2 regions of the Shewanella woodyi ATCC 51908 genome follow, and region 1 is predicted to be linked to the other one. Evidence: predicted binding sites of a transcription regulator. Region 1 holds the regulator's gene; the other holds the start of a gene.
What was found. Region 1 encodes MetJ, which represses methionine synthesis genes. Its sites were predicted from a motif close to TAGACGTCTAGACGTCTA; they were not measured.

Region 1 (4,393 bases):
ATTTATGTAAATGACCACGCGCCATCTCTAACTCCTACTAAACCAATTAACAGCTGGCTGCAGATGCAGCAGTAAGCCCAGCTTGAATATCTGCAACTAAATCATCAGCATCTTCAATACCGACAGAGAGGCGAATAAGGGTCTCTTTAACCCCTGCCTCGGCTCGTGCCTCTGGCTCCATCGCTCTATGGGTCATTGTCGCAGGAACCGCGACTAAACTCTCTACCCCACCTAAACTTTCTGCGACAGAAAACACAGAAAGTTGCGCTAAAAAGGCAACTAACTCGGCCTCTCCGCCTTTTAACTCGAAACTGAGCATAGCGCCAAAGCCTTTTTGCTGCTTAGCGGCAATCTCGTGACCGGGATGATCTTTAAGCCCAGGATAATACACCTTGTCGACGGCGCTACTGTTTGTCAGCACCTCTAGCACTCGCTCAGCATTAGCTTGATGCTCTTTAATACGGATAGGCAAGGTTCGAAGACCACGTAGAGCCAGATAGCTGTCAAACGCCGAACCTGTCAGCCCTAAGGTGTTTGACCACCAATGCAGCAACTCACCAAGTTCTGGATCTTTCGCCACTACAGCGCCACCTACAACATCACTATGGCCATTAATATATTTAGTCGTTGAGTGGATCACGATATCAGCCCCTAGAAGAAGTGGCTGCTGTAAAATGGGAGAGAGGAAAGTGTTATCGACGACCACAAGTGCTTCAACCTCGTGACTTGCTTGCGCAATCGCCTCGATATCAACCACCCTTAACAGTGGATTCGATGGCGTCTCAAGCCAAACCATCTTAGGTTTTAGTGCTATCGCCTCACTTAAAGCCTGACTGTCAGTTTGATCAACCACCGCCAGCTTAAATTGACCCTTTTTAGCCAAATTAGTGAATAATCTGTAGCTACCACCATAACAATCGTGAGGTACTACAAGCAGATCGTCTGGACCTAACAAGCTAGTGACCAAAGTGATGGCTGCCATTCCCGTACAGGTTACGACGCCAGTGGCTCCTTTCTCAAGGCCTGCAATGGCATCGCCAAGAATTGAGCGAGTTGGATTACCTGAGCGACTGTAATCAAAATCTCTTGGGTTTTTATGCCCATCGAAGGAGTAATTAGTGGAAAGATAGATCGGCGGTACTACGGCACCATGTTGGGTATCGGACTCAATCCCCTGACGCACGGCAATCGTGGCTAACTTACGTTCGGTCATCTACTGCTCCTAATACTGACTACTGCACATCATACTTCATATCGATTAGAACAAAGAGATGTCTGGACGTCTAAATGTACCTAAGAGTTACCTCTTCGTCAACCAATTAGACGTTTAGACGTCCGAACATATGGAAATCTATTTGCATTTAATGGAAATAAGAGGCAATAATTTGACTGTACAAATTAAAGGGTTAAAATCTGCCCCGAATTTTGAATTTACAGGTGAGTCAATGACTGAGTGGAATGGCGATTACATCAGCCCCTATGCTGAACACGGCAAAAAGAATGAACAGGTAAAGAAAATTACTGTTTCCATTCCTTTGAAAGTACTTAAGGTACTGACTGATGAACGCACACGTCGTCAGGTCAACAACCTTCGTCACGCCACCAATAGTGAGCTGCTATGTGAAGCTTTTTTGCATGCTTACACTGGCCAGCCACTGCCTAACGATGAAGATCTTTCAAAAGATAAGCCTGACAGCATCCCAGCGGAAGTAAAACGCTTAATGGATGAGATGGGGATTGAGTGGGAAGATGTCGAGTAAGCTTTTATAAATATATACTCACCTCAGGGACCGCAATGCGGTCCCTGTTTGTTTTACTTTGTTCTTTTTATATTAATTTTCAATATTGTGCTCGGCTAATGGACATTCAATGTGTTTGAGTTAATCGCACCTACCACCTTGCTACTGGCATCTATCATCATCTTCTTTGGTGCACTGACTCAAAGCTTAATTGGCTTTGGTCTTGCTGTTGTGGCCTCGCCACTGCTCTACATTGTTGACCCTGATCTCGTTCCAGCTCCCGTGATCATCATGGGGTTTACTATCTCGTTACTGACCCTCTTTAGAGAACGTGGTGCTTTGGAGTTTAACGGCCTGCAATACGCACTACTTGGTCGTATTCCTGGTGGCTTTTTAGGTGCTGCTTTACTCATATTTGCTCCTCAACCGATACTGGGACTCGCCATCGCTGGGATCGTAGCCGCAGCCGTGATCTTAAGCCTAATGAAGTTTAATTTAGTCGTGAATCGCAAGAATCTATTTGCAGCAGGGGTCATATCTGGTGTATTTGGTAATATAGCGGCCATTGGTGGCCCACCATTAGCCATCTTACTCTCAGGTAAAGATGCCAACCAATTCAGAGCAGCGCTCTCAGCTTTCTTTATCTTCAGCTCCACCATAGCCTTAGCCATCTTAGCCGTGACAGGATTACTAGAGTTAAAACAGCTTTGGTTATCACTGCTACTGCTTCCTTCGGTGATATTAGGCTACTTAGTGGCTGGCAGGTTGGTCGGGAGAGTAGATAAAAATAAAACACGCAGCATGACCTTGGTACTTTGCTCTATCAGCGCATTAGTGTTGACGATAAAATCGTTAATTGAGCTGTAAAAACGAGATGCTCCGAGAGCGTGACTTTGTCACTGCTAGTGCGTATCAGCGATACTTCAAGAGTGACCTTCGCTCTTCGAGAAAGAGAAGTGACACAAACCTACGACGTATTGCTTGTACTCGCAGCCAACTTGTTGGCACACTCAAAGGAAACTCGTTCACTCTCGCAACTAAGCTATCTCTAAATGGCCCTGCAAACGCCCTTCTTAGCCGCTAAAAATGATATGAGGTTTGCAGCACACCACCAATAGCATCATCGCTACCCATCATACCGGTAAAATCTAAGTAAAATGTCTGCCCAATAGAGAAGCCAGTGCCTAATGAGTAGATATTGGAAGTATTGTCCTTCATATCGTGTCGATAGCCCATGCGCAGCGCTAACCAGTCCAGAGCCCTCACTTCACCACCTAATCGCCAATACTGAGTTCCCTCTATCTCATCGAAACGTTTATGGGTATTTAAATCGATATCAGATGTTAATGTCAGACTCTCCCAGTCATAGGCGATTCCAGCGGTAAATAGGGGCTCAACCTGATAGGTAAACTTACGTCCTTGAGCCTCAACCGTATCCACATCTTGACTGATTAAGTTACGCCCAGATAAGCCGACAACCAGCCCCTCAATGGGCTGCATCGCCACCCCAATATCCAGATTGAACGTGGACTCATCGTTACGATATTTGGAGTCATTAAAATCACTGGACTCGAAGTTATTTGCGCTTACCACATAGTTATAGGTATCGATGCGCTGAAACTTAGGGGATACCCCAACCGATATCGGCATATTAACGATTGAGAGTGGAAAACTAATTGCCACACCTAAATCCGAAACGGCCCCCGCAACAACAGCCCCTTGAGAATCAAGATCAGACACTTCTGGAGGATTATTAGGATCTATCACAGTTAGAGCATCGATATCTGATTGTTCAATGGCAGTAACACCAATGGCATCGATATAACTTTTATAGAAGACCGCCATTGGCATCTTATCGTTAGGGATCACCAGCGAAAAACCAACGCCAGCACTGACATAAGCAGTGTTATCTTTTAGCGACTCTAGATCGTTAATCAGATCTGTGCGAAATCGATCGATAGCAGCGGCATTCGAAGCGTTAATCGCAGCCTCTAATCCATCATAGGACTCCTCTAACGCATCAAACTTATCAATCATCTGATCTTTATCTGCACCATCGGCGCCAAGTACCGGTAAAAGTAGGGAGAAATCATTAAACTGTGGCGTTTGCAGTGCTAGAAGAGCTGGATTAATAAAGGCTGCACCCTCGCGGTTAGATGACGCCACACCCGTGCCTCCCATAGCGTCACTACGGGCCTCATAATATTGCTGACCAGCCATGGTGGTGAAAGGTAATAACAAAGCGAAGTACACTGCATATTTTAGCTTTTTCATCCATTCATCCCTTATCTTTACTTATCATTATTCACTGAAGTTGTGCCTTGGAAATTAAGCGTGATTCAATGGGAACCAAAGACAAAAAACAGTGGAATTTAAAGATAGTTCAACAATCGGAATTGTGTGTGATGAGCGCTCAAAAAACAAACAGAAATAACAAATAAATATCTCAATCTCTAACAAAGGTTTTGCACTCTCTTTTGGCTAAAAATAACCAATTGATATCTATTAATTTTAAAGTTTCAATTAGCAAAGAAGTAAATAGAACAAAAAGATATAGGTTTGTGGATAACTAGGTAATTTGATTAAGAAGGGAGTTTGAAATAGAGGGGGAAAATTTTAGTTTCAGTAAAATTCACTCCAAAGCTTTGGTCTAC
Region 2 (4,393 bases), 1.8 Mb from region 1:
TGACTACTCATGGTGCGGCCACACAGACTCAGCACCATCAATACCGACAAACCAGCACCGATAAATGCCCCTAATGGCAAACTTAACCACTCGTAACGCTCGAACAGCCCTGAGCTAGAGAACAGCGTCAGCACCACCACTGCACCAAAGGAAGCACCCGAGGAGATCCCAAACAGATAGGGGTCCGCTAACGGGTTACGGGTCACGGTTTGTAACACACTACCAGCAATAGAGAGTCCCGCTCCCGCGGTAAAAGCCAGTAAAATCCGCGGAAACCTGAGTTCGATAATGATCCGCTCGGCAATGCCAGCTCCCTCTGAGACTCCCGAACCAAAAGCTTTATGTTCTAGTACACTCAACACGTCGACAAAGGAGAGATCCGCAGCGCCAAAACTCGCAGCAGCCACTAAGGAGACAAGCGAGATAATCAAGAGCGAGAGGTTGACCCAAACCTGATGTAGGCCAGACTTAACTGCCACTGTCATCTTGCCTCCCTTGCTTCTCTTTAATTGAGGAGTAGCCATAAAAATAGCTGATCTGAGGATTGGCATGTTGAGGATGCGGCTCGACTTTACAGCAGACACCGAACACGTCCCCAATTCGCTGCTCAGTTAACACCTCTACAGGTGCGCCATGGGAGATACACTTTCCTCCATCTAATAACAGCAACTGATCACACAGGGCACTGGCAAGATTTAGATCATGAATAGAGGTGATAACTGAAATATTAAGGCTTCGAAGCAGCTCTAAGATCTGTATCTGATAACGAATATCTAGATGATTGGTAGGCTCATCTAAAATCAGCAGTTTAGGTCGTTGCACTATCGCCCGGGCAATCAAGGCACGCTGCTTTTCACCACCGGAAAGGTGCTCATAAGCTTGCCCAGCTTTATGGGTCAACCCCACTTTTGCTAGCGCATCATTGATAACCTCTCTGTCTTTAGCTGTGGTTATCTCAAAAGGCCCCTTATGGGGAGTTAACCCAATAGCCACCAGCTGCGCTGTGGTCAGGTCAAAATGGTGTGGCGTGTCCTGGAGTACAACCGCTACTCGCTTAGCAAACTCCTTTGCTGATAGCGTTGCTATCTCGTCACCAAAAAGGGTAATTGCGCCTGAGCTTGGTTTGATATATCGGTAGAGACAGCGCAGCAGGCTGGATTTACCGGCACCATTGGGACCAATGATCCCTAACATCTCCCCTTTTGTTAGGCAGAAGTGGATACCGGATAAGATCTCACGCTCATCGGCATGCCAGCTTAAGTTATCGACCTTAAGTATTTCAGTCTCTTGAACAATTCGCTCTATCACTTAACGCCCCATGTGCATCTTGTGCGGCAAATTTCAGGCATGATAAACATCGAGATACGAAGGAACCCGAACTGGCTTAACTTATTGATGATGACGTGGCACTGCCAATTGGTGCAGTGAAAAAACAGCATTTGAAACGCCCCCTCGAGTTACCCGCTCGAGTTTTTTAGCGACAAAGTTAGGCAGGTATCCTGACTCATGGTTTAAAGAGGTACTCATGTCCTAGGTCCTAGGTTAGATCCTAACGACCTCTTTAAAACACATACAGTTGCGGGTACAGTTTGGGCCATTAATAGCTAAATGCTACTCCCCAATTCCCTTTTAAGGTTGAGTTCACTTTCAAGCGCTTTGTTGTACTCAGCACTTGCTCGCTCTCAACACCTCACTTTGCGGATCTGCCTCTGGGCATTCACTCTATCAGCAGCCAAGTTAAACAGATCCTAGATGGCGCTATTATGCCGTGTTTAATAGCTGAGTAAAACCGTAGCGATTGAATTTTCGAGTCTTATAGTTAATTCAATTGCCATTAGCACCCCAATGCAGTTTAGTGAATAGCTCCCCTTGAGCTGAGCTGTAAACGGTGATCTTCACCACGCAGGCATAATCCAGTGCAAGCTGGGTGTAAAAGCCTGCGACTCCTGTCGCACCTAATGCCTTAGACATTAGATGGCGGATCACACCACCATGGGTCACCAGTAGCAAGGTCTGCCCGCTGTACTGGCTTATTATCCTCTCCCACCCCTGATTTACTCTGGCCTCAAACTCCTGCATCGTCTCGCCATTAGGTGGCGTAAATGCCCAAGGGTTCTTCCAGTACATATCCAACACACTTGAGCTCTGCTGAAACAGTGTTTCTAGTGTCTCGCCGTCCCAGTCACCAAAGTCTATCTCTTTGAGCCCATCCTCCATCTTCAGCGGGATCCCCTTTTCAAGGTAGAGGCTTAAAGCAAATTCGCTACAGCGGCGCAGTGGAGAGCAGATCACCTGCTCAAACTCAATATCTAACCCAGCTAATTCTTGCTGCATCTGCTCCTTGCCAAGTTGACTCAAGGCCACATCGGTTTGGCCTCGTAATATATCACCACCTTCGCATTCACCATGACGCATCAGGTAAAGGCTGGTCGTTTTACCATTGCTCCAATCTTGCGTTTCACTTTCTTCCATCCATCGCCTCCGACATTCTCTTCCTTCCACACCTTCAATATCCACACCTTCAATATCCACACCTTCAATATCCACACCTTCAATATCCACACTGCCTAAGTTTGCAATCTATCCCCTCTTAGTCAAGCAATTCTAATCGGTATAGGATGGATACTCGACTATCACTAGACTCTGGTTTATTATGGACGTCTATACGTATAAACATCCAAAATAAAGTTCAGATAAAACCGCATACCAAACTAACTAAAATTGGTATAAAAACAGAGTAAACATCTGAAAGTATAGATTTATAATATAGGCACACGCTTGAGCCTGAGCAATTAAGTCGTTAAAACAGGTAGAATTTATGACCACTGGAACCCTAAGAACCAAAAACATAAAAGCGAAAGGCCAACAACTCGAGCAGCAGCTAAAGCAGCAACTGAGCGATGGGATCCTTATCCTAGATGGCGCCATGGGCACCATGATCCAAGACTGCAAATTCGAAGAGGATGCCTTTCGTGGTGAGCAGTTTAAGGAGTGGCATTGCGATGTTAAGGGCAACAACGACATGTTGGTGCTCACCCAGCCAGATGCGATTAAACAGATCCATAAAGATTACCTACTGGCTGGTGCCGATATTATCGAGACCAACACCTTCAACGCGACTCGTATCGCCATGGCCGATTACGACATGCAGGAGCATTCGGCCTCGATCAACCTTGAGGGTGCTCGCTTAGCCCGCGCCGCTGCCGATGAAGTCGAACAAGAGACTGGCCGAAGCTGTTATGTGGCGGGTGTTCTCGGACCAACCAACCGAACCTGTTCAATCAGTCCCGATGTCAACGACCCTGGCTACCGTAATGTTAGCTTCGATGAATTAGTCGAAGCCTATATTGAGTCTATCAATGCATTAGTCCAAGGCGGCGCCGATATCCTCATGGTGGAAACCATCTTCGATACGCTCAACGCCAAAGCGGCACTGTTTGCTATTGAAACCGTATTTGATGAGCAAGATTTCCGTTTGCCTATCATGATCTCAGGCACCATAACCGATGCCTCAGGCCGTACCCTTACCGGACAAACCACCGAAGCCTTCTACAACTCATTACGTCACGTTAAGCCACTCTCTATCGGCCTTAACTGTGCATTAGGACCAAAAGAGCTGCGTCCATATGTAGAAGAGTTATCAAAAATTTCTGAGTGTTTCGTCTCGGCGCACCCCAATGCGGGGCTGCCAAATGAGTTTGGTGGTTATGATGAAACCCCCAAACAGATGGCCGATATCATTGGCGAGTGGGCCGAGGAGGGCTTCCTCAATATTATCGGTGGCTGTTGTGGTACTACACCCGATCACATCCGCGTCATTCGTGAAGCTGTGATTAAGCACCCGGCGCGTAAACTGCCTGATATTCCAGTGGCTTGTCGTCTCTCAGGCCTTGAGCCTCTGACCATAGATGAGAACTCACTCTTCCTAAACGTAGGTGAGCGTACCAACGTCACTGGCTCTGCCAAGTTTCTGCGCCTGATTAAAACTGGCGAATATGAAGAAGCACTGAGTGTCGCCCGCGATCAAGTGGAAAACGGCGCTCAGATCATCGATATCAATATGGATGAGGGGATGCTCGACGGCGTCGAGGTGATGCACAAATTCCTCAATCTTATCGCTTCAGAGCCAGATATCTCTCGCGTACCGATTATGATCGACTCCTCCAAATGGGAGGTGATCGAAGCCGGTCTTAAATGCATTCAAGGCAAAGGGATCGTTAACTCCATCTCCCTAAAAGAGGGCGAAGAGAAGTTTATTGAGCAAGCCAAACTGGTTAAACGATATGGCGCTGCTGCCATTATCATGGCCTTCGATGAAACAGGCCAAGCGGACACCGAGGCGCGCAAAGTCGAGATCTGTACTCGCGCCTATAACGTCTTAGTCGACAAGGTT

Region 2: metH (methionine synthase) is a predicted target of MetJ. The motif match lies at 2,655-2,672, and genes of this name have one in related genera.

The regions. Positions count from the first base shown of each region.
Region 1 is NC_010506.1:864,139-868,531, reverse strand. It holds gene SWOO_RS03210 (bifunctional aspartate kinase/homoserine dehydrogenase II) at 1-25, opposite strand, end outside; gene metB (cystathionine gamma-synthase) at 47-1,213, opposite strand; gene metJ (met regulon transcriptional regulator MetJ) at 1,446-1,760, shown strand; gene SWOO_RS03195 (sulfite exporter TauE/SafE family protein) at 1,872-2,606, shown strand; gene SWOO_RS03190 (conjugal transfer protein TraF) at 2,820-4,013, opposite strand; gene SWOO_RS03185 (putative bifunctional diguanylate cyclase/phosphodiesterase) at 4,362-4,393, opposite strand, start outside.
Region 2 is NC_010506.1:4,957,198-4,961,590, forward strand. It holds gene SWOO_RS20955 (FecCD family ABC transporter permease) at 1-485, opposite strand, end outside; gene SWOO_RS20960 (ABC transporter ATP-binding protein) at 469-1,308, opposite strand; cobalamin riboswitch at 1,473-1,674, opposite strand; gene SWOO_RS20965 (histidine phosphatase family protein) at 1,825-2,562, opposite strand; gene metH (methionine synthase) at 2,819-4,393, shown strand, end outside.